2 regions of the Variovorax terrae genome follow, and region 2 is predicted to be linked to the other one. Evidence: riboswitches for the same ligand, from Rfam matches in the RefSeq annotation. Region 2 holds a riboswitch; the other holds the start of a gene.
What was found. Region 2 has a riboswitch for S-adenosylhomocysteine ahead of ahcY (adenosylhomocysteinase). Riboswitches for the same ligand answer to the same signal wherever they lie in the genome.
Positions count from the first base shown of each region.

Region 1: linked by a shared signal. The riboswitch ahead of metH (methionine synthase) and the one ahead of ahcY (adenosylhomocysteinase) in region 2 are both predicted to bind S-adenosylhomocysteine.

Region 1 is NZ_JALGBI010000003.1:116,119-130,945, reverse strand. Features, by position in the region: gene MMF98_RS19990 (RecQ family ATP-dependent DNA helicase) at 1-1,591, opposite strand, end outside; gene MMF98_RS19985 (rhodanese-like domain-containing protein) at 1,652-2,044, opposite strand; gene MMF98_RS19980 (homocysteine S-methyltransferase family protein) at 2,093-3,139, shown strand; gene MMF98_RS19975 (LysR family transcriptional regulator) at 3,170-4,069, opposite strand; gene MMF98_RS19970 (PACE efflux transporter) at 4,170-4,610, shown strand; gene MMF98_RS19965 (hypothetical protein) at 4,607-4,867, opposite strand; gene MMF98_RS19960 (hypothetical protein) at 4,929-5,150, opposite strand; gene MMF98_RS19955 (transglutaminase-like domain-containing protein) at 5,226-6,098, opposite strand; gene infA (translation initiation factor IF-1) at 6,109-6,366, opposite strand; gene MMF98_RS19945 (hypothetical protein) at 6,414-6,662, opposite strand; gene MMF98_RS19940 (cyclic nucleotide-binding domain-containing protein) at 7,017-7,616, opposite strand; S-adenosyl-L-homocysteine riboswitch at 7,669-7,752, shown strand; gene metH (methionine synthase) at 7,797-10,511, shown strand; gene MMF98_RS19930 (outer membrane lipoprotein) at 10,705-11,403, shown strand; gene MMF98_RS19925 (MFS transporter) at 11,516-12,748, opposite strand; gene MMF98_RS19920 (fumarylacetoacetate hydrolase family protein) at 12,806-13,756, opposite strand; gene MMF98_RS19915 (IclR family transcriptional regulator) at 13,846-14,637, shown strand; gene MMF98_RS19910 (Bug family tripartite tricarboxylate transporter substrate binding protein) at 14,661-14,827, opposite strand, start outside.
Region 2 is NZ_JALGBI010000001.1:217,967-232,793, forward strand. Features, by position in the region: gene MMF98_RS01005 (HAD-IIB family hydrolase) at 1-304, opposite strand, end outside; gene MMF98_RS01010 (peptide chain release factor 3) at 301-1,929, opposite strand; gene MMF98_RS01015 (PaaI family thioesterase) at 2,156-2,560, shown strand; S-adenosyl-L-homocysteine riboswitch at 2,602-2,681, shown strand; gene ahcY (adenosylhomocysteinase) at 2,748-4,181, shown strand; gene MMF98_RS01025 (TlyA family RNA methyltransferase) at 4,302-5,120, shown strand; gene metF (methylenetetrahydrofolate reductase [NAD(P)H]) at 5,098-5,931, shown strand; gene MMF98_RS01035 (hypothetical protein) at 6,014-6,595, shown strand; gene MMF98_RS01040 (helix-turn-helix transcriptional regulator) at 6,574-7,551, opposite strand; gene MMF98_RS01045 (LysE family translocator) at 7,654-8,304, shown strand; gene paaE (1,2-phenylacetyl-CoA epoxidase subunit PaaE) at 8,323-9,426, opposite strand; gene paaD (1,2-phenylacetyl-CoA epoxidase subunit PaaD) at 9,444-9,959, opposite strand; gene paaC (1,2-phenylacetyl-CoA epoxidase subunit PaaC) at 9,953-10,747, opposite strand; gene paaB (1,2-phenylacetyl-CoA epoxidase subunit PaaB) at 10,747-11,040, opposite strand; gene paaA (1,2-phenylacetyl-CoA epoxidase subunit PaaA) at 11,037-12,068, opposite strand; gene MMF98_RS01075 (23S rRNA (adenine(2030)-N(6))-methyltransferase RlmJ) at 12,151-13,059, opposite strand; gene MMF98_RS01080 (cupin domain-containing protein) at 13,175-13,588, shown strand; gene rplM (50S ribosomal protein L13) at 13,768-14,196, shown strand; gene rpsI (30S ribosomal protein S9) at 14,208-14,600, shown strand; gene MMF98_RS01095 (DUF6776 family protein) at 14,819-14,827, shown strand, end outside.

The DNA.
Region 1 (14,827 bases), on a different contig from region 2:
AGCCGTCGGTGAGCTGCAGCGTGTTGAAGGCCTGGGCATTGACGGCCAGCGCGCCGGTGGCGATCAGCTGGCGCAGCACGCCGCGCAGCTGCTGCTCGCTGAACTCCGCGCCGAGGCCGAAGGTGCTGAGGCGCTCATGCCCGAACTGAGTCACCTTCTCGGTGGTCTTGCCGCGCAGGATGTCCATGATGTGGCCCGCGCCGAAGCTGATGCCGCTGTGCTGCTGCACGCGGTAGATGGTGGACAGCAGCTTGCGCGCGGCGTCCGTCCCATCCCACACCTGCGGCGGCGTCAGGCAGTTGTCGCAATTGCCGCATGTGGCCCCCACGCTCGGCACTTCGTGTCCTCGCTGCCCCCCGAGGGGGCCGCGCCCGCCTTGGGGCGGCCCGGCGTCGGGCGAGGCGTGCGGATATGTCTCGCCGAAGTAGCCCAGCAGCCGCACGCGCCGGCAGTCGATGGCCTCGGCCAGCGCCAGCAGCGCGTCGAGCTTGCCGACCATGACCTGCTTGAAGTCCTCGCCGGCCGGGCTCTCGTCGATCATGCGGCGCTGGTTCACCACGTCCTGCAGGCCGTAGGCCATCCAGGCGTCGGCCGGCTGGCCGTCGCGCCCGGCCCGGCCGGTCTCCTGGTAGTAGCCCTCGATGTTCTTGGGCATGTCCACGTGCGCGACGAAGCGCACGTCGGGTTTGTCGATGCCCATGCCGAAGGCGATGGTGGCCACCATCACGATGCCGTCCTCGCGCAGGAAGCGGTCCTGGTGCTTCTGGCGCACCGCGGCGTCAAGCCCGGCGTGGTAGGGCAGGGCGGCGACGCCGGCTTCGCTCAGCGTCTGCGCCAGCTCCTCGACGCGCTTGCGCGACTGGCAATAGACCACGCCGGCCTCGCCCGCGTGCTCGCGCTCGATGAAGCGCAGCAGCTGCGTGGTCACGTCCTTCTTCTCGACGATGGTGTAGCGGATGTTGGGCCGGTCGAAGCTGCTGACGAACTGGCGCGCCTCCTCGAGCTGCAGCCGCTCCACGATGTCGGCGCGCGTGAGCGCGTCGGCCGTGGCGGTGAGCGCGATGCGCGGCACGCCGGCATAGCGCTCGTGCAGCACCGTGAGCGCGCGGTACTCGGGCCGGAAGTCGTGGCCCCACTGGCTCACGCAGTGCGCTTCGTCGATCGCGAACAGGCTGAGCTGGCAGCGCTCGTGCAGCGCGTCGAGCTGGGCCAGGAAGCGCGGCGTGGTCACGCGCTCGGGCGCGGCGTACAGCAGCGTCACCTCGCCGCGCAGCAGGCGCTTCTCGACCGCGTTGGCCTCCTCGCCGCTGAGCGTGGAGTTGAGGAAGGCCGCTTCCACGCCGGCCTCGTGCAGCGCGCCGACCTGGTCGTGCATCAGCGCGATCAGCGGCGAGACCACGATGGCCACGCCCTGTCCCGCGCGCTGGCGCGCGATGGCCGGGATCTGGTAGCACAGCGACTTGCCGCCGCCGGTGGGCATGAGCACCAGCGCGTCGCCGCCGGCGATCACGTGGTCGACGATGGCGGCCTGCGGGCCGCGGAACTGCGCGTAGCCGAAGACTTCGTGCAGGATGGATTCGGGGAGGGTCAAAATGCTATGAATTTAATAGCTGAAAACGACCGCGGGACGCGGACATTTGGCCGATTTGACTTACATTTGCTCCCAGGGAAGCCCGTCGTGGCGCCAGCCGTTGACGGTGGAGCGGTGAAAGCCGTGGTCCAGGTCGCCCTCGAAGCCGTGCACCACGTTCACCACGTCGGTGAAGCCGGCGGCCTCGAGCGCCCGGCCCGCGTCGGTGGTGCGCTTGCCGCTGCGGCAGATCAGCACCACGGTGCGGTCCTTGCGGCCGGCCTCGCGCTCGACGGCCCTGGCGAAGGCCGCCGGGTCGGGCGTCAGGTCCGGGTATTCGTACCAGGGGATGTTCTCCACGCCGGGCGGGCGGCCCACGTACAACGATTCGATCTCCATGCGCACGTCCACGAACAAGGCGTCGGGCTGCTGCTGGATCAGGGCCCAGGCCTCTGGGGGGAGCAGGTTCTTCATGCCCTCTATTGTCCGGGGAAAAGCGGGGCTTCCTACAATACGGGGACCATGAAGCCCATCGCCTACACCCGCGCCCAGGCCTTGCCGGCCATTCTCGCCAGCCGCATCGCCATTCTCGACGGTGCCATGGGCACCATGATCCAGCGCTTCAAGCTCAACGAGGCGCAGTACCGCGGCGAACGCTTCAAGGACTTTCACAAGGACGTCAAGGGCAACAACGAGCTGCTCTCGCTGACGCGCCCCGACGTCATCGCCGACATCCACGAAGGCTACCTCGCGGCCGGCGCCGACCTGATCGAGACCAACACCTTCGGCGCCACCACCGTCGCCCAGGCCGACTACGACATGGCCGAGCTGGCGCGCGAGATGAACCTGCAGTCGGCCCGGCTCGCCCGTGCCGCCTGCGACAAGTTCAGCACGCCGGACCACCCGCGCTACGTGGCCGGCGCGCTTGGCCCCACGCCCAAGACCGCCAGCATCAGCCCCGACGTGAACGACCCGGGCGCGCGCAACGTGAGCTTCGAGGAGCTGCGCGCGGCCTACTACGAGCAGGTCGAGGCGCTGGTCGAGGGCGGCAGCGACGTGCTGCTGGTGGAAACCATCTTCGACACCCTCAACGCCAAGGCCGCGCTGTTCGCCATCGACGAATTCTTCGAGGCCAGCGGCGAGCGCCTGCCGCTGATCATCAGCGGCACCGTGACCGACGCCTCCGGCCGCATCCTCTCGGGCCAGACCGTCACCGCCTTCTGGCACAGCGTGCGCCATGCCCAGCCGCTGGCCATCGGCCTGAACTGCGCCCTGGGCGCGGCGCTGATGCGGCCCTACATCCAGGAACTCAACAAGGTCGCGGGCGACACCTTCATCAGCTGCTACCCGAACGCCGGCCTGCCCAACCCGATGAGCGACACCGGCTTCGACGAGACGCCCGAGGTCACCTCGCGCCTAGTGCGCGAGTTCGCAGCCGAGGGCCTGGTCAACATCGTGGGCGGCTGCTGCGGCACCACGCCCGAGCACATCGGCGCCATCCGCGAGGCCGTGGCGCCGCTGCCGGCACGCTCGCTGCAGCGCGAGTTCTTCTACAAGGAAGCCGCGTAGCCGCCCGCCGGCGCTCAGCCGGCGGCTCGCTCAACCGGGCGCCGGGTCCGGCCGGCCGGCCTTCATGTGCTCGATGAAGCGCCGCGCCGCCAGCCCCAGCGGCCGCTCCTTGGACCACACCACGTCAACCCAGAGTTCGAGCTGGTTGGTCAGGTTCTTCAGCGGAATCTCCACCAGCGTGCCGGCCGCGATGTGCGGCTGCACCAGGCCGCGCGGCAGCCAGCCCCAGCCCAGCCCGGCACGGATCAGGCTGAGCGCGGCGATGTGGTTGTCGGTGCGCCAGTGCTGGCGCGAGAACACGAAGCGCGGGTCGGTCTGGCCGATGTCGCGGCCGGCCACCACCACCTGGCGCGTGGTGGTCAGGTGCTCGGCGCCCAGCACGGCCGTGGTCTGCAGCAGCGGGTGCGTGGGCGCCATCACCGCCACCAGCGTCTCGCTGCCGAGCTCCTGGAAATCCTCCCGGCCATCCAGGCTCGGGCGCTCGAACACCAGCGCGAGCTGCACGCAGCCCTCGTGCAGCAGGCGCAGCGCGTCGGCCTGCGGCGCCACCAGCACCTCCACCTCGAGCAGCGGGTAGTCCTGCGCCAGCGCGGCCAGCGGCTCGCTCCAGGGCGCCGACAGCAGCTCGGGCGCGATGGCCAGCGCCAGCCGCGTCTCCAGCCCCTGCGTCAGCGCCAGCGCCTCGGCCCTTAGCTGCCGGAGCTGGCCGGCCAGCAGCCGGGCCTGCGGCTCCAGCGCGCGGGCGGCCTCGGTGGGGCGCGGCTCGCGGCCGCTGCGATCGAACAGAGGCAGGTCGAGCTCGGCTTCGATCTGGGCGATGGCCATGCTCACGGCCGAGGGCACGCGCCGCAGCGCGCGCGCCGCGGCGGAGAACGAGCCGTGGTCGAGCACGGCGAGAAACAGTTCGACGTCGTCGCTGTTGAGGCTCATTTATCAGAAAAACTGAAAGTATCTGACTTTATGTATCAGATTATTAGCCATACAGTCACCTCAAGTCATTCGTTTTTACGGTTTTGAAAGGACAACAGCCGTGCAAGGGATCAAACGCAAAGTGGTGTACGTGGCGCTGTACGAGGCGATCGCGATCGCGGTGTGCAGCGTGGCGCTGGCGGCGGCCTCGGGCCAGGGGGTGGCCCATGCGAGCGTGCTGTCGGCGGCGGCTTCGGCCGTGGCCGTGGCCTGGAACCTGGTGTTCAACCACCTGTTCGAGGCCTGGGAGGCCCGGCAGGCGGTGCGCGGGCGCAGCCTGGGCCGGCGCGTGGCGCACGCCATCGGCTTCGAGGGCGGGCTGGTGCTGTTCCTGGTGCCGCTGATCGCCTGGTGGCTGAACGTGAGCCTGTGGCAGGCCCTGGTGATGGACCTGGGGCTGGTGGTGTTCTTCCTGATCTACACCTTCGTGTTCAGCTGGGCGTTCGACCGCGTGTTCGGTCTGCCGGCCTCGGCGTCGGGCGGCGTGGGGCAGGCGGCCTAAGCCTTGAAGTCATACATCTCGCGCAAGGCGTCGAGCTGCCGCCGGGCCGGCCGGGAGAGCGGCCGGGGGAACTCGGCGCAGGTGTCCCGGCAGTTCCAGTTCCGGCCATGGGTGTCGCGCTGGGTGGCGTTCAGGCCGACGAAGTAGATGGCCGCGCCGGCATGGCGGCGGCGGTAGTCGATCACTTCGGGCAGCGCCTCGAGCGAGTCCTGCAGCAGCAGGCTCAGCTGCGCCTTGGTCCGGAGGGGTTTGGGCATGGCGCCATCCAGTCGTCTTGGCCGGGCCATCCATGCTGCGCTCGCGCGGCGGGTCCGCCGGCTACCCGTAGTGCCCGATCCATTCGATGCCGCGTTTCTGGGCGGCATCGATGGCTTCCGCGGCGGTCGGGAAGTCGCACCGGTCGACGGCGATCTGCCGCGGCCGGGTGGGCCAGACCTGTTTGACGATCACCAGTGCCGGGGTGAACGTCCCACCGTCGAGGGCCTTGGCGCTGCACAGCAGTTCGTACTGCTGGTGCCGGAAGACCGAGGTTTGATCCATGGCTGCTTTCTTGACCTGAAGCCGACAGTATGCGCTTCTTGCGTGTCGGGGTGATGCCTCTTTGCGCCAAGGGGCTCAGTGGGCGCCCGCGTCCGTGGACAGCGCTTCGGCGCGGTGCCGGGGCAGCACCAGATGGCCTTCGTCGTCGGGCACGGCGTCGATGCGGATCCGCGGTGCATGGCTCTCGACCCGGCCGAAGATGGTGGCAAAGGCCGCGTCGGCCGCATCGCGGCCGGTGGCGAAGCGGACGAAGCCCATGGGAATGGCGGTGCCCGAGGGATCGAAGATGTACCAGCGGTTGCCGAGATAGGCTTCCACATAGGCGTGGAAGTCGGTTGGCCCCAGTGCCGGGTCGGCGCCGTAGTCGATGCCCGTCGCGAAGCGGGCGGGGATGTTCACGGCGCGGCACAGCGCGATCATGAGGTGCGCGAAGTCGCGGCACACGCCTTCGCGCCCGGCCAGGGTGTCGACCGCGGAGGTGTGGCTGTCGGAGGTGTTCGAGCGGAAGGCCACATGCCCGGCCACCCAGTCGCGGATGGCCATGACGCGGCCGTAGCCTTGCCACAGGCCGCCGAAATGCTGCAGGGCAAAGCCCTGCAGCCGGTCGGACTCGCAGTAGCGGCTCGGATACAGGTAGGGCAGGACGGCGCCCGGCAGGTTGGCCACCCACACCTCGCCCACCAGTTCGGGGGCCACCGCGTGGTGGGCCAGGTCCACCGTCGCGTCATAGCGCACGCGCAGCGCGCCGGGGTGCGCCTGCAGGCGCAGGTAGCGGTTGTGCGTGATCGGGTCCACGTGCGCCTGCGGCACCAGCGTCTGGCTGATGCTCAGGTGTTCCGCCAGCACGCGCTGGTGGTGCGTGCGCGCGGCCTCGATGTTGAAAACGAAGTCCGTGCCGGGCGCGGTGACCTCGTAGGCGAGCTCAACCGAGAACTGCAGGCGGACCATGGGGCAACGCTCAGCGGGTGCGGCGCACGGCGGGCGCCTGGCTCCGGCCCTCGATGTGGCGGAACTTGATGCGTCCCTTGGTCAGGTCGTACGGGGAGAGCTCCAGCGACACCTTGTCGCCCGCCAGGATGCGGATGTGGTGCTTGCGCATCCGCCCGGCGGTGTAGGCCACCAGCTGGTGGCCGTTGTCCAGTGTCACACGGAAGCGGGAGTCGGGCAGGACTTCCGCCACCACGCCGCTCATTTCAATCAGATCTTCTTTGGCCATCGTGTGCTCCGTTAATACTCAAATGAAGGGGTGCCAGGGGCTGGCGCTCAGGACGGCCGCGCGCCTGCGGGGCGCTGGGCTTCGAGCACCCAGATCAGCCCCTGCTCGCTGGCGTACCGGTGCGCTGCGTCCTGGGTGTGAAAAGCCTCTCCGAAGCGCATGACGCGGTCGGTGGACGCGCTGCCGCGGCCGCTGCTGATGGAAACGCTGGCGGCGTAGAGGCCGTCTTCCCGTTGCCTGGACAGTGGCGAAACGCGGTACTTGCCGACGGAGATCGTATTGTTGATGAAATTCAATGCAGAACGATGGCGGGTTGGCCGCCATCCGAAGAAGAAAGACAAGGCACGCCCGAATGCCAGGGGTTCCGGGGCTGTCCGCTCAGGCCACATCCCCAACAGGGGCAGGTCGCATGACACCGCAGCAGCAGTGTCTGAAAGGGCAGGTAGGAGGGAGATCGGGGCTATCTGCGCGTCAAAGGCGCAACCCTCGCGATTACAGGGCCTGACTAGCGGGTTCTGCTGCCGAGAACCCTGCTTCGCCCGAAGAGGCGAAGTGGACAAAGTCGCAAACGCGATGTGTCCAATATACCACAGGCCGCCTGTCGCTGCTGCCCTGGCGGCGCAAGGCCCCAGGCGCGGCAGGCCTGGCGCTCACAGCGGCATCAGCTGGTTGATTTCTTCCTGCATGGCCTGGGTGAGCTGGGCGTAGAGCTTGAGCTTTTCCGCACTCTCGCGCATGCGTTCGGCGATCCGCAGCGAGATCGCCATCATCAGCTTGGCCGCGGTGCGCGGGTCGTCGTTCAGCAGTTCGGCCAGCGCGTCGCGCGTCAGGATGGCGCAGCGCAGATGGGTCATGGCGGTGCAGGAGGCCGAGCGCGGCTCGCCGTCGAGCAGGCCCATCTCGCCGATCAGGCTGCCGGGGCCGAGCACGGTCACGGTGATGGGCTCGGTGCGGCTGACCACGATCGACTCGATTGTGACCTCGCCGTCCAGCACCAGCAGCATGAAGTCGGTCTCGCGGGTGTCGCCTTCCTTGATGAAGGTGGTGCCCACGGCGATCTTGCGCGGCTGCATGTAGCTCACCACCGCGCGCGCTTCCTCGTGCGTGAGCTGCATCAGGGCGCTGGGCGCGGTGAGCATGTCGGCCGCGAGATCGGCGCTGGACGAGCCTTCGATCGCGCGCAGCCGCTCCTGCGGCAGACGGGACTCGGACGCATCGGCGGTTCTTCGGCCAAATAACTTCTGGAACATGGGTGAATGAAGCGGCCATGGCGGCCGGGGCAATGAGCAATTAAAATCATGGTAACCCAAGGAGCGTTGCAGCGGAGCCTGTTCATGGCAGGTCCGTCAGGCTTGGGTGGGTTTACCGCAACGACGCTCACCTTCCTTTACGCAGGGTGAGCCATGTCAGATTCCGCCATTGTTCCTTTCATGAAGCTATCGGGCCTCGAGCCCGTGAGCATCGGTCCCGGGACGCTGTTCGTCAACATCGGCGAGCGCACCAATGTCACCGGCTCCAAGGCCTTCGCGCGCATGATCCTCAACAACCAGTTCGAGGAAGCGCTGGCCGTGGCGCGCCAGCAGGTGGAGAACGGCGCCCAGGTGATCGACATCAACATGGACGAGGCCATGCTCGACAGCAAGGCCGCGATGGTGCGCTTCCTGAACCTGATCGCCTCCGAGCCCGACATCGCGCGCGTGCCGATCATGGTGGACAGCTCCAAGTGGGAGGTGATCGAGGCCGGCCTGCGTTGCATCCAGGGCAAGGGCATCGTCAATTCGATCTCCATGAAGGAGGGCGTCGATGCCTTCAAGCGCCAGGCCCGGCTGCTGCGCCGCTACGGCGCGGCCGCAGTGGTGATGGCCTTCGACGAGAAGGGCCAGGCCGACACCTACGAGCGCAAGATCGAGATCTGCGAGCGCGCCTACCGCATCCTGGTGGATGAGATCGATTTCCCGCCCGAGGACATCATCTTCGACCCCAACATCTTCGCCATTGCCACCGGCATCGAGGAACACAACAACTACGCGGTCGATTTCATCAACGCCGTGCGCTGGATCAAGCAGAACCTGCCGGGCGCCAAGGTCTCGGGCGGCGTGTCCAACGTGAGCTTCAGCTTCCGCGGCAACGACCCGGTGCGCGAAGCGATCCACACGGTGTTCCTGTACCACGCGATCCAGGCCGGCATGGACATGGGCATCGTCAACGCCGGCATGGTCGGCGTCTATGATGACCTGGCGCCCGAGCTGCGCGAGCGTGTCGAGGACGTGGTGCTGAACCGCCGGCCCGACGCGGGCGAGCGCCTGGTGGAGATTGCCGAAACGGCCAAGAGCGGCGCCAAGGACGAGAGCAAGAAGCTCGAATGGCGCGGCACGCCCGAGCAGCCCGTGCACGTGAACCAGCGGCTGTCGCACGCCATGGTGCACGGCATCACCGATTTCATCATCGAGGACACCGAGGAGGCCTACCGGGCCATCCTGGCCACTGGCGGGCGACCGCTGCACGTGATCGAAGGCCCGCTGATGGACGGCATGAACATCGTCGGCGACCTGTTCGGCGCCGGCAAGATGTTCCTGCCCCAGGTGGTGAAGTCGGCGCGGGTGATGAAGTCCGCCGTGGCCCACCTGATTCCCTACATCGAGGAAGAAAAGCGCCAGGACGAGGCCGCCGGCCGCGACGTGCGCACCAAGGGCAAGATCGTCATCGCCACCGTCAAGGGCGACGTGCACGACATCGGCAAGAACATCGTGACGGTGGTCCTGCAGTGCAACAACTTCGAGGTGGTGAACATGGGCGTGATGGTGCCGTGCCACGAGATCCTTGCGAAGGCCAAGGTCGAGGGCGCGGACATCGTGGGCCTGTCGGGCCTGATCACGCCGTCGCTGGAAGAGATGCAGTACGTGGCCGGCGAGATGCAGAAGGACGACCACTTCCGCATCAGGAAGATCCCGCTCCTGATCGGCGGTGCCACCACGTCGCGCGTGCACACGGCTGTGAAGATCGCGCCGCACTACGAAGGCCCGGTGGTCTACGTGCCCGATGCCTCGCGCAGCGTGAGCGTGGCGCAGAGCCTGCTGTCCGACCAGGCCGCGAAGTACATCGACGAGATCAATGCCGACTACGACAAGGTGCGGCACCAGCACGCCAACAAGAAGCAGGTGCCGCTGTGGCCGCTGGCCCAGGCGCGCGCCAACAAGACGCCGATCGAGTGGCCGGGCTACCAGCCGCCCCGGCCGAAATTCCTGGGCCGCCGCGTGTTCAAGAACTTCGATCTCACCGAACTCGCCAGCTACATCGACTGGGGCCCGTTCTTCCAGACCTGGGACCTGGCCGGGCCGTTCCCGGCCATTCTCAAGGACGAGATCGTCGGCGCCGAAGCCGTGCGCGTCTTCAGCGACGGGCAGCGCATGCTCAAGCGGCTCATCGAAGGCCGCTGGCTGACCGCCAACGCCGTGATCGGCCTGTACCCGGCGAACAGCGTGAACGACGACGACATCGAGTTCTATGCCGACGAGTCGCGCAGCCAGCCCGTGCTCACCTGGTACGGCCTGCGCCAGCAGACCGAGAAGCAGGCCATCGAGGGCGTGATGCGCCCAAGCCGCTGCCTGGCCGATTTCGTGGCGCCCAGGGCCAGCGGCGTGGCCGACTACGCGGGGGTGTTCGCCGTGACGGCGGGCATCGGCGCAGAGAAGAAGGAGAAGTACTTCCTCGACGATCTCGACGACTACTCCGCCATCATGTTCAAGGCGCTGGCCGACCGGCTGGCCGAGGCGCTGGCCGAATGCCTGCACCACCGCGTGCGCACCGACCTGTGGGGCTATGCGGCGCAGGAGGGCCTGAGCAACGACGAGCTGATCGCCGAGAAGTACACCGGCATCCGGCCGGCGCCGGGCTACCCGGCCTGCCCGGACCACAGCGTCAAGGGCCCGATGTTCGACCTGCTGCAATGCGCGGAGATCGGCATGGGGCTGACCGAATCGCTGGCCATGACGCCGGCCGCCAGCGTCAGCGGCTTCTACCTGAGCCACCCGCAGAGCACCTATTTCAACGTGGGCCGGATCGGCGAGGACCAGCTGCAGGACCTGGCCCGCCGGCGCGGTGCCAGCGAGCAGGCGCTGCAGCGCCTGCTCGCGCCCAACCTCTGAGGCGCGGCGTAAGGCGCGACGCCGCCGTGAAATAGTTGACAGTCCGAGGGGCCGGGGAGTACCGTCCTTCACGACGAGTTACAAACTGACATCGTGCGTTGCACGGTCTTGTGTATCTTTTGGGGCCAGTCGCGCGTTAGAGAGCGTGACACACGAGGGCCGCGGATGGTCTGCGGCAGAAAGGGAATCCATCATGAGCACGACGTTCGATCAAACCGCCCCGGCGGCTTCCAGCACCAAACCCCTGTGGGCCGCCGTGGGCGCCCTGGCCGTGGTGGTGGTCGGCCTGGCCGGTACGCTGATCTACACACAGACCAAAACCCCGCAGGCCAGCGCACCCGCGCCCGTCGCGGCCCTGACCCCGCCCAGCGTGGCGCCGGTCGTCACCGCGCCGGCGGCGGCCGAGAAGCCCGCCGACGAGGTGGCTCCGCCCAAGCCGGTGGCCAAACCCGTGGTGACGGCGCCCAAGCCGGCGCCGGTCCATGTCGCGCGCAAGCCCGTACCGGCGCCGACGGTGGTGGGCGAGGCCACGCCGGCACCGGCTCCCGCGCCGGCGCGTGTGGTGTGCGCCAACTGCGGCACCATTGAATCCGTGACCCCGGTGGAGCACAAGGGATCGGGCAGCGGCCTGGGTGCCGTGGCCGGCGGCGTGCTGGGCGCGGTGGTCGGCAACCAGGTCGGCGGCGGCACGGGCCGCACGGTGGCGACGGTGCTGGGCGCGGTTGGCGGCGGCTATGCCGGCAACGCGGTCGAGAAGAACATGAAGAAGACCACGGCCTACCAGGTCCAGGTCCGCATGGAAGACGGCTCGGTGCGCACCATCGAGCAGGCCACGGCGCCGGCCGTCGGCGCCCGCGTCGTGGTGGACGGCAACGGCCTGCGCGCGCAGTAAGTTGCCGCGGGGGCTGCGCCGCAACGGCGCCGCTCCCGCCAGGGTTGCCGGTCACGCCAGCCCGATTTCTTCTTTTTCTCTTGCTTCCCATCCGCCGCCTGCGGCTGGTGGGTCATGCGCTTTCGGCCTGCTGTCGCGCCGGCAGCAGCGCCCGGCGCTGCGCCTGCAGCAGGGCCAGCACCGCCACCACGCTGGCGGCCAGCAGCACCCACAGGCCCGGGGCGTAGCCGCGCTCCCGGCTCCACAGCAGGCCCAGCATCAGCGGCGCTACCGCGCGCGCGAGGGCCATCGGCAGGCCCAGGGCGCCATTGAGGGCGGCCACATGGTCGCGGTTCACGTACTGTGCGATCGCCGTGCCCTTGACGATGGTCAGCATGCCGTTGCCCATGCCGTAGAGCAACACGAACAGCAGCGCCGCCCCGCCGTGGCCGCCGCCCGCGAGCAGCGCGGCCAGGCCCAGCGGGATCAGGCAGGGGATCAGCCGGTTGGCCAGATGCAGGTCGAAGCGGTGCTCGAAGAAATACAGCAGCAACCGCCCCAGCACCTGGATCAGGCCGATGCTGGCCGGAATGGCGATGACCCAGGCCTCGGCCAGGCCGTTTTCGCGCAGCAGGCTCACCATGTGGGCGGGCAGCGCCGCCGTGATCGCCATCATCAGCACCACGAACACGCCGATCAGCAGGAACGGCGCGCTGCGCAGGCTGCGCGCCAGCGAAGCCGCCGGCGTTCCCGCCGCGGTGCCGGCCCCGGCGGGAGCCACCGGGGCGCCGCGCAGCAGGCGCGCATGCAGCGGCACGCAGACCAGCAGGTGCAGGCCGGCCAGCACCCACAGCGTGCGGCGCCAGCCGAGCTGCTCGATCAGCCAGGCGGTCAGCGGGATGAACACCGTGCTGGCCAGCCCGCCGAGGAAGGTCAGCGTGATGATGGCGCGGCGGAAGTCGTGGGGAAAGCGCCGCGTGACGACGGCGAAGGCCGGGTTGTAGAGCGTGGCGGCCATGGCCGCGCCCAGGCCGATCCAGGCGGCGTAGAAGCCGGCCAGGCTGTGCACCGCGCTGTGCAGCAGCAGGCAGGCGGCCACCAGCAGCGAGCCGCCGGTCATCACCGCGCGCTCGTGGCCGCGGTCGATCCAGCGGCCCATCGGGTAGGCCAGCAGGCCTTCGGTCAGCAGCGCCAGGCTGAAGGCCAGCGAGGACTGGGAGCGGCTCAGGCCGAGTTCGCGCTCGACCGGCTCCATCAGCAGGGCGAAGGTGTAGAACACGCTGCCCCAGGTGATGAGCTGGCCCAGCGACAGCCAGCCCACCAGCCGCCGGTCGTAGGGGTGGTCGGGGGCGGCTGGCGCTGTCATTCCAAAATTATCGCAGAATGAGGCTCCAGTCCAGGCCCGGCATATGATGAGTGCTATCTATTTGATAGCGTCAGGCTGAACGGCTTCGACGGTGTTGACGAGCCGGCCGATGCCGTCGATGCGGCATTCGATCACGTCGCCGCCTGTCAGGAAGCGGCGCGGGTTCATCGCGTAGCCCACGCCCGAGGGCGTGCCGGTGGCGATCACGTCGCCGGGCTCCAGCGTCAGCCCGGCCGAGAGCGACTCGATGATTTGCGGAATCTTGAAGATCATGTCGCCGGTGCTGGCGTGCTGGCGCGGCTCGCCGTTGACGTCCAGCGCGATCGCGAGCGCGTGCGGGTCGGCGATCTCGTCGGCGCTCACGATCCACGGCCCCATGGGGCAGCTGGTGTCCAGCGCTTTGCCCTTGAACCACTGGTCGTGGCGGCGCTGCAGGTCGCGCGCGGTGATGTCGTTGACGATGGTGTAGCCGAACACGTGGCGCATCGCGTCCGCCGCCGCGATGTCGCGCCCACCGGTGCCGATGACGACGGCCAGCTCCACCTCGTAGTCCAGCCGGCGCGTGACGCGCTCGTCGTAGCGGATGGCGGCACCGTCGCCGACGATGGCGCTGGCGGGCTTGGTGAAGAACTGCGGATGCTCGGGCAGCGGCGTCGCCTTGTCGCGCGAGAGGTTGTCCTCCTGGATATGGTCCGCATAGTTGCGGCCCAGGCAGAACACGTTGCGCGGCGTGCGGGGCAGCGGTGCGAGCAGGCGCACCTGGGCCGGCGCGATCCGCGCGACGGCGAAGGCATGCGGCTGCTGCGCCACCTGGCGGCACAGCGCATGCGCACGCTCGCCGGCGGCGACCAGGTCGAGCATGGACAGCGGGCCGGCGGCGGCACCGCCAAAGCCGTGGCGCTGGCCGGTGGGCAGCACCGCCAGCACCACCTGCAGGTCGAACACGCCAGCGGCGTCGAACAGGGCGGGGACGGCGCGGCCGTCACGGGCAAGGGTGGCCAGTTTCATGGGGAAAAGACTCCGGAGTTGAAATTCATGGATGAGAAAACACGGGGCAGGCGCCTGGGCCCGCGCGGCGTGGGCGTTAGGATCGCCGCATGGCTCCCCCCGTCAAATCCGCGCAGCGCGTGGTCGAGGTGTTCGAATATTTCGCGCAGCGGCGCGCGCCGGCCACGCTGACCCAGGTCTGCGCGGCGCTCGGCTACCCGGCGTCCAGCACCTTCGCGCTGCTCAACACCCTGCGCGATCTGGGCTACCTGGACTATTCGCGCGAGGAGCGCACCTTCGTGCCCACCGTGCGCGCGGCACTGCTGGGCATCTGGGTCAACGACGCGCTGCTGAGCGACGGCACCATCGTGCGGCTCATGTACCGGCTGCGCGACGACACCGGCTGCACCGCGGTGCTGGGCATCCAGAGCGGCTTCCAGATGCAGTACATCCACGTGGTGAAAGGCAACGACGCCACGGGGCGCACCGACGTCAGCACCGGCGCGCTGCGTCCGCTGCTGCGCTCGGCCATGGGCGAGGTGGTGCTGGCGCTCAAGCCGCGCGCCGAGCTGCGCGCCCTGGTCAGCCGCATCAACGCCCAGGAGGCGCCGGCCCGCCAGGTGCGGCTGTCGGAGCTGCAGGCCCGGCTCGACCTGTGCCGCGAGCGCGGCTGGTCGTACAGCGAAGGCGTGTCCACGCCGGGCTCGGGCATCATCACCATGCTGCTGGCCGCGCCACAGCACCAGCCGCCCATGGTGCTGGGCCTGGGCGGGCGCATCGCGGCGCTGCGTGCGAACAAGGAGCGCTTTCTCGACGCGCTGCGCGGCGTGGTGGCCGCGCATCGCGAACACATGGAAGCGCTGCCGCAGACCTTCGCGGCGTCGGGCCGCCCGCGCGCCTGAGAGGCGCTGAGCAAGCTCCAGGCTCATTCGGGCTTCATGCCGGCCGCCTCGGCCACGCGGCGCAGCGTCTCGATCTGCTCGACCTGGTACTTGCGCATCTCGCTGGTGCCGCGCAGCAGCAGCTCCGAGCCCACGCGCTGTGCAAACGCCTTGCCTTCGGGTGAGGCCATGATGGCCTGCACGGTCGCGG
Region 2 (14,827 bases):
AACTATCACCACCCGACGCGGACATCGGCGTGTTTTGGCTTGAAATCAGCGCCACCGAGCCGTTTTCAGCCACGATCGCATCGACCGGCCAGCTCTGCGCGAACGGCACGCTCCAGCCCACCGGCCGCCCCGTGATCGGAATCACGTGCAGGCCCGCGGCCTTGAGGTCTGCCAGCGCCTGCAGCGCGTCGGGCGTGATCGCGCCGCCGGTGGTCAGCGTGTCGTCGATGTCGGTGAACACGCCGGCGATGCCGCGCCGCGCCTCGGCAGGCCAGTACGCCAGGGGCTGGAGATCCCTCGTCATCCGGCGCTCTGCAGGCTCAGGCCGGCATGCTCGCGCAGCGGATGGAAATGGATCTTCGGGAAGCGCTCCTGCGCCAGCCGCACGTCGTAGGGCGAGGTGCAGAGGTAGGCCAGGGTGTCGGCCGCGTCGTGCGCCAGGCGCTGCGGGTAGGCCTCGGTGAAGGCCCGCAGGTCGGCCGGCGAGTCGGCCGTGATCCAGCGCGCGCCGGTGTACTGGCAGCCTTCGAGCCGCACGTCGGCGTCGTATTCGGTCTTCAGGCGGTGCTGCACCACTTCGAACTGCAGCTGGCCCACCGCGCCCAGCAGCATCGGGCCGCCCACGTCGGGGCGGAACACCTGGATCGCGCCTTCCTCGCCGAGCTGGGCGAGGCCCTGCTGCAACTGCTTGGTGCGCAGCGGGTTCTTCAGGATCACGGTCATGAACAGCTCGGGCGCGAAGAACGGCAGGCCGGTGAACTGCAGGCTGGCGCCGTCGGTGATGGTGTCGCCCAACTGAACGCCGCCATGGGTGGTGAAGCCGATGATGTCGCCCGCGTAGGCCTCGTCCACCGCCTCGCGGCGCTGGCTCATGAAGGTGACCACGCTGGTCGGCCGCAGCTCCTTGGCGGTGCGCTGCACCTTGAGCTTCATGCCCGGCGTGTAGCGGCCCGAGGCCATGCGCACGAAGGCGATGCGGTCGCGGTGGTTGGCGTCCATGTTGGCCTGCACCTTGAACACCACACCCGCGAAGTCCTTGTCCGCGGGCTGGATCTCCTTCACCACCGGCTGGCGGTTGACCAGCGTGGTGCTGACGCGCGGCTGCGGCGGCGGCGCCAGGTCCACCAGCGCGTCCAGCACCTCCATCACGCCGAAGTTGTTGACGCCCGAGCCGAAGAACACCGGCGTCTGCTTGCCCGCGAGGAAGGCCGCGTGGTCCCAGGCCGGCGAGGCGCCGGCGGCCAGCTCCATGCTCTGCTCGGCGGTCTCGAACTCGTGGCCGAAGCGCTGAATCAGCGCCTCGCGCTGCGCCAGCGGAATGGTCTCGAAATCCTGCGGCAGCCGCTCGCTGCCCGACTCGAACACCGTCATCGCGTGGGTGCGCAGGTTCATGATGCCGCCGAAGCTCTTGCCCTGGCCCACGGGCCAGGTCATGGGCACGCAGGGCATGCCGAGCTCGCGCTCCACCTCGTCGAGGATGTCCAGCGGCTCGCGGACCTCGCGGTCCATCTTGTTGACGAAGGTGATGATGGGCGTGTCGCGCTGGCGGCAGACCTCGATCAGGCGGCGCGTCTGCGCCTCCACGCCGTTGGCCGCATCGATTACCATCAGCGCCGAATCGACGGCGGTGAGCACGCGGTAGGTGTCTTCCGAGAAGTCCTTATGGCCGGGCGTGTCGAGCAGGTTGATGACGTGGTCGCGGTACAGCATCTGCATCACCGAGCTGGCCACCGAGATGCCACGCTGCTTTTCGATCTCCATCCAGTCGCTGGTGGCGTGGCGGCTGGCCTTGCGGCCCTTGACGGCGCCCGCGATCTGGATCGCGCCCGAGAACAGCAGCAGCTTTTCCGTCAGCGTGGTCTTGCCGGCGTCGGGGTGGGAGATGATGGCAAAAGTCCGGCGGCGCCGGGTTTCAGAGGCGTAGGACACAACGGTTCCAGAGGGTGAGGCGGAAGCGGTCGCTTCCGCGAAAGGCAGGCAGGCGGGCCAGCGCCCGGATCGGCGTGATTTTACCGGGCCGTGGCAGCGGGGGCGCCACGGCGCGCGGAAGGCCTTGGGGCGGCGCCGGCCTCGGCTATAGTCGTCCGGAGGGCGCCGCCGCCGTGCCGGGCGGGCCCGACGCCCGGCCCCTGCCGGGGCGCTCCAGGAGGTGACCATGCTCTCGCTCGAATCCGTCCAGCATCTGCTGGAGCCGCTGTTTCCCGGCCTGATGGGCGTGCGCCTCATCGAGTTCCAGCCCGAGCGGGTGCTGGCCGAGATGGTCGTGCGGCCCGATCTGTGCACGGCCGGCGGCATCCTGCACGGCGGCGCGTCCATGGCGTTTGCCGACACGCTGGGCGCCTTGGGAACGATCGCGAACCTGCCCGAGGGCCAGCGCACCACGACGACCGACTCCAGCACCAAGTTCATCGGCGCGGCGAAAGTCGGCAGCACGGTCACCGGCGAGTGCATCGCACTGCACCGGGGCCGCACCACCATGGTCTGGCAGACGACGATCCGCTCTGCCGAAGGCCGGCTCTGCGCCGTCGTGACGCAGACGCAGCTCGTGCTGGCGGCCTGACCTGCCTGCGCCCGCTCGAGCGGGCGGCTTATAATTGCGGCTTCCGAGGAGCGTTGCAGCGTCCCCGTTGTCAGACGGGGCGTGAGGCTCGGATCCACACCCGCAACGACGCTCGCCCACGCTTCTGTGAGGTGAGTTTCTTCCCCAGAACGTGGTTTTTTCAAGCACAGCCTCTGGAGAGAAAACCATGAACGCCGTTCTCAAGCCCGCGTCCGCCACCGACAGCGCGATCGCCGACCTGTCCCTTGCCGCCTGGGGCCGCAAGGAGATCCGCATCGCCGAAACCGAAATGCCCGGCCTGATGGCCATCCGCGAAGAGTTCTCGAAGGCGCAGCCGCTCAAGGGCGCGCGCATCACCGGCTCGCTGCACATGACCATCCAGACGGCCGTGCTGATCGAGACGCTGCAGGCCCTGGGCGCCACCGTGCGCTGGGCCTCGTGCAACATCTTTTCCACGCAGGACCACGCCGCCGCCGCCATCGCCGCCACCGGCACGCCGGTGTTCGCCATCAAGGGCGAGACGCTGGCCGACTACTGGGACTACACCCACCGCATCTTCGAATTCGGCGCCAAGGGCGCTGAAGGCGAAGGCCCGAACATGATCCTGGACGATGGCGGCGATGCCACCATGCTGATGCACCTGGGCCAGAAGGCCGAGAAGGACCTGTCGGTGCTGGCCCACCCCACCAGCGAAGAGGAAACCATCCTGTTCGCCGCCATCAAGGCCAAGCTGGCCGTGGATTCGACCTGGTACACCCGCAAGTCGGCCCAGATCATCGGCGTGACCGAGGAAACCACCACCGGCGTGCACCGCCTGAACGAAATGTCGGCCAAGGGCACGCTGCTGTTCCGCGCCATCAACGTGAACGACTCGGTGACCAAGAGCAAGTTCGACAACCTCTACGGCTGCCGCGAGTCGCTGGTGGACGGCATCAAGCGCGCCACCGACGTGATGATCGCCGGCAAGGTGGCCTGCGTGGCCGGCTACGGCGACGTGGGCAAGGGCTCGGCCCAGGCGCTGCGCGCGCTGAGCGCCCAGGTGTGGGTGACCGAGATCGACCCGATCAATGCCCTGCAGGCCGCGATGGAAGGCTACAAGGTCGTGACCATGGAGTACGCCGCCGACAAGGCCGACATCTTCGTGACCACCACGGGCAACAAGGACATCATCACGCACGACACCATGGCGAAGATGAAGGACCAGGCCATCGTCTGCAACATCGGCCATTTCGACAACGAGATCGACGTTGCCTCGCTCGAAAAGTACGAGTGGGAAGAGATCAAGCCCCAGGTCGACCACATCACCTTCCCCGACGGCAAGAAGATCATCCTGCTGGCCAAGGGCCGCCTGGTGAACCTGGGCTGCGGCACGGGCCACCCGAGCTTCGTGATGTCGTCCTCGTTCGCGAACCAGACCATCGCCCAGATCGAGCTGTTCACCAAGCCCGACGCCTACCAGGCCGGCAAGGTCTACGTGCTGCCCAAGCACCTGGACGAGAAGGTCGCGCGCCTGCACCTGAAGAAGGTCGGCGCGATGCTGACCGAGCTGACGGACGCGCAGGCCGCCTACATCGGCGTCAACAAGAACGGCCCTTACAAGCCCGACACCTACAGGTACTAACACCCCCGAAGCGCCTGCGGCGCCTCCCCCTCAAGGGGGCGACACCGGTCGTCCGGCAAAGCCGGTCCGACGGTGTCTCCCGCGAGAGATCGGGTCACGCAGCAGGCCTCTGGACCTGCTGTGCGTGCTGATCAACTCCTCGTCGAACGCGGCCTGGCCGCGTCGCGCTCGCAAGCCCAGCGCCTGATCGCCTCGGGCGTGCAGTGGCGCGCCGTGCCGGCCGGGGCGTGGAAGCCCGTGGCCAAGAACGGCGACGAGCTGCCCGCGCTGGCCGAGCTGCAACTGCTCGACACGGCCGAGGCGCGCTACGTCTCGCGCGGCGGGCTCAAGCTCGAAGGGGCGCTGGCCGCGGCCGGGCTGGCGGTGTCGGGCCGGACCTGCCTGGACGTGGGCCAGTCCACCGGCGGCTTCACCGACTGCCTGCTGCAGCAGGGCGCGGCGCGCGTGGTGGGGGTGGACGTGGGCCACGGCCAGCTCCATCCCCGGCTGCGCGCCGATGCGCGCGTGGTGTGCCTCGAGAAAATCAACGCGCGGGAGCTGAGCGCTTCGATTTTGATAGCAAACTATGACCAGGCGACAAGGACATCGGGCCAGTTTGATGCCCAATTCGGGCTGGTGACCGGCGATCTGTCCTTCATCTCGCTCACGCTGGTGCTGCCGGCGCTGGCGCCGCTGCTGGCCCCCGGCGGCGCGCTGCTGATGCTGGTCAAGCCGCAGTTCGAGCTGCAGCCCGCGCAGATCGGCAAGGGCGGCCTGGTGAAGGACGCGGCGCTGTATGCCGAAGTCGAGCAGCGCCTGCGCGGCTGCTGCGCCGCGCTCGGGCTGCAGGTGCGGGGCTGGTACGACAGCGCCATCAGCGGCGGCGACGGCAACCGCGAGTTTTTTGTGTACGCAACCCATTCACAAGGAGGAAGCCATGCGTCTTCCCATCAGTCTTGAATTCTTCCCGCCCAAGACGCCCGAGGGCGCGGCCAAGCTGCGCGTGGCGCGCCAGCAGCTCTACGCGCTCGAGCCCGAGTTCTGCTCCGTCACCTACGGCGCGGGCGGCTCGACGCAGGAGGGAACCTTCGGCACGGTCGGCGAGATCCTGGCCGAGGGCGTGGACGCGGCCTCGCATTTCTCGTGCATCGGCGCCACGCGCGACACGGTGCGCGAGCAGCTCGCCACGCTCAAGGCCATGGGCGTCAAGCGCCTGGTGGCGCTGCGCGGCGACCTGCCCAGCGGCTACGGCGCGGGCGGCGAGTTCCACTACGCGAGCGACCTGGTGGCCTTCATCCGGGCCGAGAGCAACGGCGGCTTCCGCATCGAGGTGGCCTGCTACCCCGAGGTCCATCCCCAGGCCAGGTCGCCCGAGGCCGACCTGCAGGCCTATGCGGCCAAGGTGAAGGCCGGCGCCGACTCCGCCATCACGCAGTATTTCTACAGCGCCGACGCGTACTTCCGCTTCGTGGACGACACGCGCCGGCTTGGCCTTCAGGTGCCCGTGGTGCCCGGCGTCATGCCGATCACCAGCTCCACCCAGCTCATGCGCTTTTCCGACGCCTGCGGCGCCGAGATCCCGCGCTGGATCCGGCTGCGCCTGCAGAGCTTCGGCGACGACACGGCTTCCATCAAGGCCTTCGGCCTGGACGTGGTCACCGGCCTGTGCGAACAGCTGCGCCGCGGCGGCGCGCCGGGCCTGCACTTCTACACCATGAACCAGGCGCCGGCCACGCTGGAGATCTGCCGCCGCCTGGGGCTGGCCGGCTGATCCACGGCTCTGAGGCATTCCGCCTGGGTTACCATTTGTAATCCAAACGTTTGCCGGGATGAGGACCGGGAGGGAGCGAGGAATGCACAAGTCTTTTGCGATCTGCGGCGCGCTCGCGCTGCTGGTGGCCATGGCGGCGGCGCAGGCGCAGAGCCGCTATGTCTGCAGCAATGGCCGCGGCGGCGCCACGGTGTCCGACCGGCCCTGCAACAGCGGCGGCATGGTCTATTACGGGCCGACGGAAGGCCCCGGCATCGCGCCGCGCTACGAGGCGCCGATCCCGAAGGTCGGCGAGGCGCCGGCCCATCTCAAGTACATGAGTGCGCGCTGCAGCTCGCTGCATGACGCGATCCGCACGGCCCAGGTGCGCGGGCTCAAGTCCGAGACGGTGGCCGAGATGCAGAAGAACTACCGGCGCGAGTGCGCCGAGAACGAGAGCGAGGCCTCGGCCCGCCTCGGGCAGGACCGGCGCGACCAGCTGCAGCAGCGCGGCGAGGCCCGGCAGGCCGAGAAGCTCGAACGGGACCGCGCCAGCCTGCGCGAACAGCAGTGCGGCGAGTCCAAGCGCATCCTGGTGACCAAGCGCGCCCGCACCGACCTCACTGAGGGCGAGCGCAACGAGCTCAAGCGCTTCGAGGACAACTACCACGCCCGCTGCGGCTGAGGCTGGCCGGCCTCGGCCCACTGCAGCAGCCGCTGCGCGCAGCGGCGCAGCGCCGCGTGCAGCTCGTCCGGCTGCCGCACTTCCACCTCGAACGACAGCCGCGCGAGCTGGCGCGCGTACCAGTCCAGGTCGTCGGCCTGGCTGTGCAGTAGCACGCCGCCCTCGCAGGGCTGGAACAGGCCGATGGCGTCGAACAGCTCCTCGCGCGCCGTCGGCAGGTCGGTCTTGAGCAGGACCTGGATGCCGATGGCGCGCGGCAGGCTCGCGATGCCCAGCGCCACATGGCGCACGGCGTCGAAATCGGCCGGGGCGCTGAAGTGCGCCTGCAGCGGCTCGACCTGCTGCACCCGGTCGAGCCGGAACGAGCGCAGGCCGCCGCGCAGGTGGCACCAGCCCGCCATGTACCAGCGCCCGGCGCGCCAGGCCAGGCCGTAGGGATCGACCTCGCGCTGGCTGGCCTCGCCCTGCGCCGAGCGGTAGGCCAGGCGCACGCGTTGGTGCTCATGGGCCGCGGCGCTGAGCGCCAGCAGCACGGCGTTGTCGGCCGCCGGCTCGGGCTGCGACAGGTCCAGCCGCACGGTCTCGCCCAGCGCGCGCACGCGCCGGCGCAGTGGCTCGGGCATCACGCGCTCGAGCTTGGCCTGCGCGCTCTGCACCGCGGGGGCGGCGTCGGCCAGGCCCAGGCCGCGCACGGCCAGCAGTCCCATCGACAGGGCCAGCGCCTCGTCGTCGGTGAACATCATCGGCGGCAGCTTGAAGCCCGGCATCAGGCGGTAGGCGCCGTAGCGCCCGCGCTCGGCCACCACGGGAATGCCGAGGTCTTCCAGCCGCGCGATGTAGCGGCGCAGCGTGCGGCCATCCACCTCGAGCCGGCGCGCCAGCTCGGGGCCGCTGAGCGCGCCATGGGCCTGCAGCAGTTCGAGCACCGTGAGCACGCGGGTGGTGGGCGAGTACATGGGGGCAGTTTATTCCTGAATCAGGGCTGATTATGTCCTGATTGACTCGTACAGTCGCCTGCCACGGGCCGGCTGGCGGCCCGCCACCGCAAGGAGATTCCCATGGACGTATTGGCTGGGCTGCACCTGTCGCAGCTGTGGCTGTTTTTCATCATCCTGCTCGGCGTGATCGTGCTGCCGGGGCTGGACATGGCGTTCGTCATGGCCAGCTCGCTGGTGGACGGGCGCCGCTCGGGCCTGTGCGCGGTGGCGGGCATCGTGGCGGGAGGCGCCTGCCACACGGCCATGGGCGCGCTGGGGGTGGGCGTGGTGCTCAAGCTGTTTCCGGCGGCCTTCAATGCGCTGCTGGTGGCCGGCGTGCTCTACATCGCCTGGATCGGCTGGGGCCTGCTGCGCAGCGCGTCGGCCTTCGACGGCGCGGTGAAAACCGCGTCGCGCCCGCTGCCGGCCACCTTCGGCCGCGCCATGCTGACCTGCCTCATGAACCCCAAGGCCTATGTGTTCATGCTCGCGGTGTTTCCGCAGTTCGTGCGCCCCGAGGGCGGCCCGGTCTGGCAGCAGGCGGGGCTGCTGGGGCTGATCATCGCGCTCACGCAGGCCGCGGTCTATGGCGCCGTGCCGCTGGGCGCGGGCGGCGCGCGCCGCTGGCTGGAGGGCAGCCCGGCCGGCAATCTCGTGCTGGCCCGCTCCGTGGGCGGCGTGCTGGTGCTGGCGGCGGCGTGGACGGCGCTGGAGGGCTGGCGCGCGCTCTGAGCGCGCGGGGGCGCGGCGTCAGCGCTCGTCGTAGCTCACCACCACGCGCGGCGTGAGCGGGCGGGCCTGGCAGGTCAGCACGAAGCCCTGGTCGATCTCCCAGGGCTCGAGCGTGAAGTTCTTCGCCATCTCGACCCGGCCTTCGAGCACCTTGGCGCGGCAGGTACAGCAGACGCCGCCCTTGCAGGAGTAGGGCAGGTCCAGCCCGCCTTCGAGCGCGACGTCGAGCACGCGCTCCTGCGCGCCCATGCGGAAGTGGTGGGTCTTGCCGTCCATCACCACGTCCAGCGCCACTTCATGCTGTTTGGGGGCGGAGGTCCTTGTCGCCCGGTCATTGTTTGCTATGGTTTTGGTAGCAACCGGACTGTCTGCCGAGAAGAAGCGCTCGCTGTGCACGCGCTCCTTCGGCAGCCCGGCCGCGAGCAGCGCGCGTTCGGCGGCGGCGATCATGCCCTCGGGCCCGCACAGGAAGGCCTCGTCGATGCCGGCGGCCGGCAGCACGCCGGCCAGCAGCTCGGCCACCTTGGCCTCGTCGATCCGGCCGTTGAGCAGGGCCACCTCCTGCGGCTGGCGCGACAGCAGGTGGATCAGCGTGAGGCGCGCGGGGTACTTGTCCTTCAGATCCTGCAGCGTTTCGTTGAACATGATGGTGTTCACACGCTGGTTGCCGTAGACCAGGGTGAAGCGCGAGTCCGCCTCGTCGGCCAGCGTGCTGGCGATGATGCTCAGCAGCGGCGTGATGCCCGAGCCCGCGGCAAAACCCACGCGGTGGCGCGCGCCGGGCGCGCGCGGCGTGAAGCGGCCTTCGGGCGGCATCACGTCCAGCGTATCGCCAGGCTTGAGCCGGGCCACGGCCCAGCGCGAGAACACGCCATCCGCCACCGGCTTGATGCCGACCTCGATTTCCTGCAGCCGGGTGTAGCGCGCCTTGGGGCTGCAGATCGAGTAGCTGCGCCGCACGGCCGCGCCGTCGATGGTGGCGCGCAGCGTGAGGAACTGGCCGGGCCGGAAGTCGAAGGTGTCGCGCAGCGCGGGCGGCACCGCGAAGGTGATGGCGGCCGAGCCGGCGGCGTCGGGCGTGACGCGCTTGACGGGCAGCGGATGGAAGTGGGGCGTGGACATCGAGCGGGCTCTGTCTCTCAGTAGGGCTTGAAGTAGTCGAACGGCTCCAGGCAGTCCAGGCATTTGTGCAGCGCCTTGCAGGCGGTCGAGCTGAAATGCGAGGTCTCGGTCGTGTTTGGAGAGCCGCAATGCGGGCAGGTCGGCGCCGGCGGGCCATCGGATGTGCTCTTTTTAGGAGCAAACCGGATCACGTGGCCGGCCTGCGGCGCAGCGACGGCGTGCGGCGGCGCGATGCCATAGGCGCGCAGCTTGTCGCGGGCCGCGTCGCTGATCCAGTCGGTGGTCCAGGCCGGTGCGAGCTGCGTCGTGATGCGCGCGCTCAGGCCCTCGCGCGCCAGCGTGGCGCGGATGTCGTCGCCGATCTGATCCATGGCGGGGCAGCCGCTGTAGGTGGGCGTGATGACGACCTCCAGGCCGTCGCCGTCCGGGCGCACCTCGCGCAGGATGCCGAGTTCGCGGATCGACACCACGGGGATCTCGGGGTCGGGCACGGCCTCGAGCGCGGCCCAGGCCTGGGCGACGGCGTTCACCACGCGGCCTCCGGGTGCTGGCGCGCCAGGCCCTGCAGCTCGCCCAGCAGGTAGCTCAGGTGCTCGGAGTGCAGGCCTTCCTTGCCGCGCGGCAGGTGGCCGCCCGGCGCGGGCCGCCGCAGCGTGGCCTCGCGCAGCGCCTCGTCCACCGCCTCGTCCCAGGCCGGGCGCAACGCCGCGGCGGCGGCCCCGGCGCCATGGGCGCAGGCCTCGGCTTCGGCCGGCGAGACGGTCCAGAACTCCTGGGTGTAGGGCATCAGGTGGTCGAGCGCGGCCTGCGTGCGCGCGTGCGACTCGGCCGTGCCGTCGCCCAGCCGCACCAGCCAGCCGCGCGCGTGGCGCAGGTGGTAGCGCACTTCCTTGGCCGACTTGGCGGCGATGGCGGCGAGCTGCGGGTCGGCCGAGCGCTGCAGCGCCTCCCACAACTGCACCATCAGCGCGCTGTAGAGGAAGTTGCGCACGATGGTGGTGGCGTAGTCGCGCCCGGTGGCGGCGGTGCCGGCCAGCGGGCCGTGGTGCGGCAGCTCCAGCAGGGTGTAGTTGCGGAATTCGTGCGCGTCGCGGAAGTAGGCGAGGGTGTCCTCGGTCACGGGCTCGGTGGCGCCATCGTTCATCAGCGCGGCGGCGTGCTGGTAGAGCAGGCGGGCCTGGCCGATCAGGTCGAGGCTGATGTTGGCCAGCGCGATGTCCTCTTCCAGCACCGGGCCATGGCCGCACCATTCGGCGTTGCGCTGGCCCAGCACCAGGGCGTTGTCGGCCAGGTGCAGCAGGTAGTCGACGTGCGCGTGCATCACATGTGCCCGATGTCGTCGGGAATCTCGTAGAACGTGGGATGGCGGTAGATCTTGTCGCCCATGGGCTCGAAGAACTCGGCCTTGTCGTCGGGGTCGCTCGCGGTGATGGCGGCCGAGGGCACGACCCACAGGCTCACACCCTCCTGGCGCCGGGTGTAGACGTCGCGCGCCATCTGCAGCGCCTGCTGCGCGTCCACCGCGTGCAGGCTGCCGCAGTGCTTGTGTTCCAGGCCCTGCTTGGATCTTATAAAGACTTCCCAGAGAGGCCATTCGTTCTGCGCGGTGCTCATGCGGCCTCCTTCAGGGTGCGTGTCCGTTGCTTGGCGGCGTGGGCCAGCGCGGCGTCGCGCACCCATTGGCCGTCCTCGTGCGCCTTGACGCGGGTGGCCAGGCGCTCCTTGTTGCAGGGGCCGTTGCCGTTGACGGTGGCCCAGAACTCGTCCCAGTCGATCGCGCCATAGTCGTGGCGCTGCGTGGCCTCGTTCCACTTCAGCTCGGGGTCGGGCAGGGTCACGCCGAGGATCTTCGCCTGCGGCACCGTGGCGTCCACGAATTTCTGGCGCAGCTCGTCGTTGGAGATGCGCTTGATGCCCCAGCGCATGCCCTGCGCGCTGTTGGGGCTGTCGGCGTCGGGCGGGCCGAACATCGCCAGTACCGGCCACCACCAGCGGTTCACCGCGTCCTGCACCATCTCGCGCTGCGCCGCCGTGCCCTGCATCTGCGCCATCAGGCTCTCGAAGCCCTGGCGCTGGTGGAAGCTCTCCTCCTTGCAGATGCGGATCATGGCGCGCGCATAGGGGCCGTAGGAGCAGCGGCAGATCGGTACCTGGTTCATGATGGCCGCGCCGTCCACCAGCCAGCCGATCACGCCCACGTCGGCCCAGGTGAGGGTGGGGTAGTTGAAGATCGAGCTGTACTTGGCCTTGCCCGCATGCAGCGCATCGAGCATCTGGTCGCGGCTGGTGCCCAGGGTCTCGGCCGCGCTGTAGAGGTACAGGCCGTGGCCGCCCTCGTCCTGCACCTTGGCCAGCAGGATGGCCTTGCGCTTGAGGCTGGGGGCGCGGCTGATCCAGTTGCCCTCGGGCAGCATGCCCACGATCTCGCTGTGCGCGTGCTGGCTGATCTGGCGCACCAGCGTCCTGCGGTAGGCCTCGGGCATCCAGTCGCGCGGCTCGATCTTGCGGTCGGCGTCGATCGCGGCGTCAAAGCGCGCCTGCAGCGCGGCGGTCTCCGCGCTCACAGGCTCGGGAACGGGCCGCAGCCCGCTCGGGGCGGTAGCGGAAGACGGGTCCGGAATATCGAGCGACTGCGTATACATGCGTGAGTCTCCGCGCCGCAAGGAGGGCGGCTTGGGTGGCAGTATACCAATTAACCGACCAATTGGTCGGTTAATTGGCGCCTCAGCTTTCCAGCGTGAAGGACGCCCGTTTGTCGCGGCCCAGCAGTTTCTTGAGCTGCGGCAGCGCTTCGGCCAGGCCGGCCTTGAGGGTGTGGGGCGGGTTGATGATGAAAACACCGCTGGCGGTGAGCCCCGGACGCGGCGCCTGCTCGCCGGGCAAGGTCACGCGGTCCATCTCGGGCCCCTGGCCGATACTGAGAACGGCATGCAGCCAGGGCTTGCCTGCCTGGCGGGCCAGGGTCTTGAGGCGGCGAGGCAGCTCATGCGCCTCCGGGCGCGGAATGACCGGGTACCAGACCATGTAGGCTCCCGTGGGAAAGCGCACCAGGCATTCTTGTATGCAGGCGCTTACTTTTATGTAGTCGCTCTTTATTTCGTAGCTGGGATCCATCAGCACCAGGGCCCGCCGGGACGGCGGCGGCAAAAAGGGGCGCAGGCCCTCGAAGCCGTCTTCGCGCGACACGGCAACCTGGCGGCCCGCTTCCAGCTGGGCGATATTGGCGGCCAGCGTCTTGCTGTCGGTCGGATGCAGTTCAAAGAGCTTGAGCTTGTCGCGCGCTTCCTCGCGTAGCAGGCGCTGGGCCACAAAGGGCGAGCCGGGGTAGACGGTCAATCGGCCGGGCTTGTTGAACTCCGCAATCAAGGCGAGGTAGTCCTGGATCAGCGGGGATAGCGGGGTTGCCGGTGTGCCGGCCGCCAGAGCGAACAGTTTGAGCACGCCATCCACGGCTTCTGCGCCCTTGGTGGCGTAATCGCCGTCGAGCCGGTAGAGGCCGGCGCCGGCATGGGTGTCCAGCACCGTCAGGGCTGCATCTTTTTGCAGCATGTGGCGCAGGACGGCAATCAGCGTCATGTGCTTGAGCACGTCGGCGTGGTTGCCCGCGTGAAAGGCGTGGCGGTAGGAAAACATGGCTCGATTATCGGCGCTGGGCGTACAAACCCCAGTGTCGGGCTTCTGGCGCTGAATTAAGCTTTAAGTTCTAGATGTTGACTTGGTTTTTTACCCCTCTCGACAGGAGCTCCCCATGACGCTGATCCCCCACTGCCGCTTGGCAGCCCTGAGTGCCTGCTTGACGCTGGTGCCGCTTGCCGCGCTGGCCCAGGCGCCGGCCCCCGATTTCCAGCCGCGCAAGGAAATCAGCCGCGTCGACCTCAGCGGCGCGCCGGGCATGGAGGTGGTGAGCTCCGTGAGCGAGTACAAAACAGGCGAAGTGCTGGGCCGGCACATCCACCACGGCGTGGAGGCGGCCTATGTGATCCAGGGCACGACGGTGCAAGTGCCCGGCAAGGAGCCCATGACCCTGGTCGCCGGCTCGCCCGTGCTCAACCTGCGCGACGTCATGCACGGCGGCTACAAGATCGTGGGCGAGCAGTCGCTCAAGCTGTTCACCGTGCACATCGTCGACAAGGGCAAGCCGCTGTACGACTGGGACAAATAAGTCCTCGTGGGGCCTCGTTTGACGACGCGGGAGCAAGTTTCATATAATTGAAGGCTTCGCAGCGTTTTTGGCCCCGCGGCGAAGGCATCCGCAAGGGTGCAACCCCACCTAAGAGATTCCCGCCAGAGGAACACCGACCGTGGAAAAGGGCCTCCAAACCAACTCGTAAAAGAGAACTCATGAAAACGTTCAGCGCCAAACCCGCTGACGTGACGCACGAGTGGTTTGTGATTGACGCGACCGACAAGGTCCTCGGACGAGTAGCCAGCGAAGTTGCTCTCCGTTTGCGCGGCAAACACAAGGCCATTTACACGCCTCACGTCGATACCGGTGACTTCATCGTCATCATCAACGCAGCCCAGCTGCGCGTCACCGGCGCCAAGCCGCTCGACAAGATGTACTACCGCCACTCGGGCTACCCGGGCGGCATCAGTGCCACCAACTTCCGCGACATGCAGGCCCAGCACCCCGGCCGCGCGCTCGAGAAGGCCGTCAAGGGCATGCTGCCCAAGGGCCCGCTCGGCTACGCCATGATCAAGAAACTCAAGGTATACGGCGGTGCCGAGCATCCGCATACCGCCCAACAGCCCAAAGTGCTGGAAATCTAAGGAGCCTTGAGATGATTGGTGAATGGAACAATGGCACCGGCCGTCGCAAATCCAGCGTCGCCCGCGTGTTTCTGAAAAAAGGCACCGGCAAGATCACGATCAACGGCAAGGACATCCAGTCCTACTTCGGCCGCGAAACCTCGATCATGATCGCCAAGCAGCCCCTGCTGCTGACCAACCACGCCGAAACCTTCGACATCCTGGTCAATGTGGCCGGTGGTGGCGAATCGGGCCAGGCCGGCGCCACGCGCCACGGCATCACCCGTGCCCTGATCGACTACGACGCAACGCTCAAGCCGGCCCTGAGCCAGGCCGGCTTCGTGACGCGCGACGCGCGCGAAGTCGAGCGCAAGAAGGTCGGCCTGCACTCCGCACGCCGCCGCAAGCAGTTCTCCAAGCGTTAAGCACGGCGACAGCCTTCCGAACAACCGCCAGCGCGAAAGCCCTGGCGGTTTTTTTCATGCCTGAGAGCCGCGCATGACCCGGAGCGCGTGCCTTTTTCCAGCGGGGGCGCCGCGGAACTGGCTCCGCCAGGCCGCTGGCGTCGCCCCCTTCCCTGAAGGGGGGAGGCGGAGCGCGCAGCGCGAAGCCTGGGGGTTTCCTTTGTTAGACTCCCCGCTCCATGCGATTT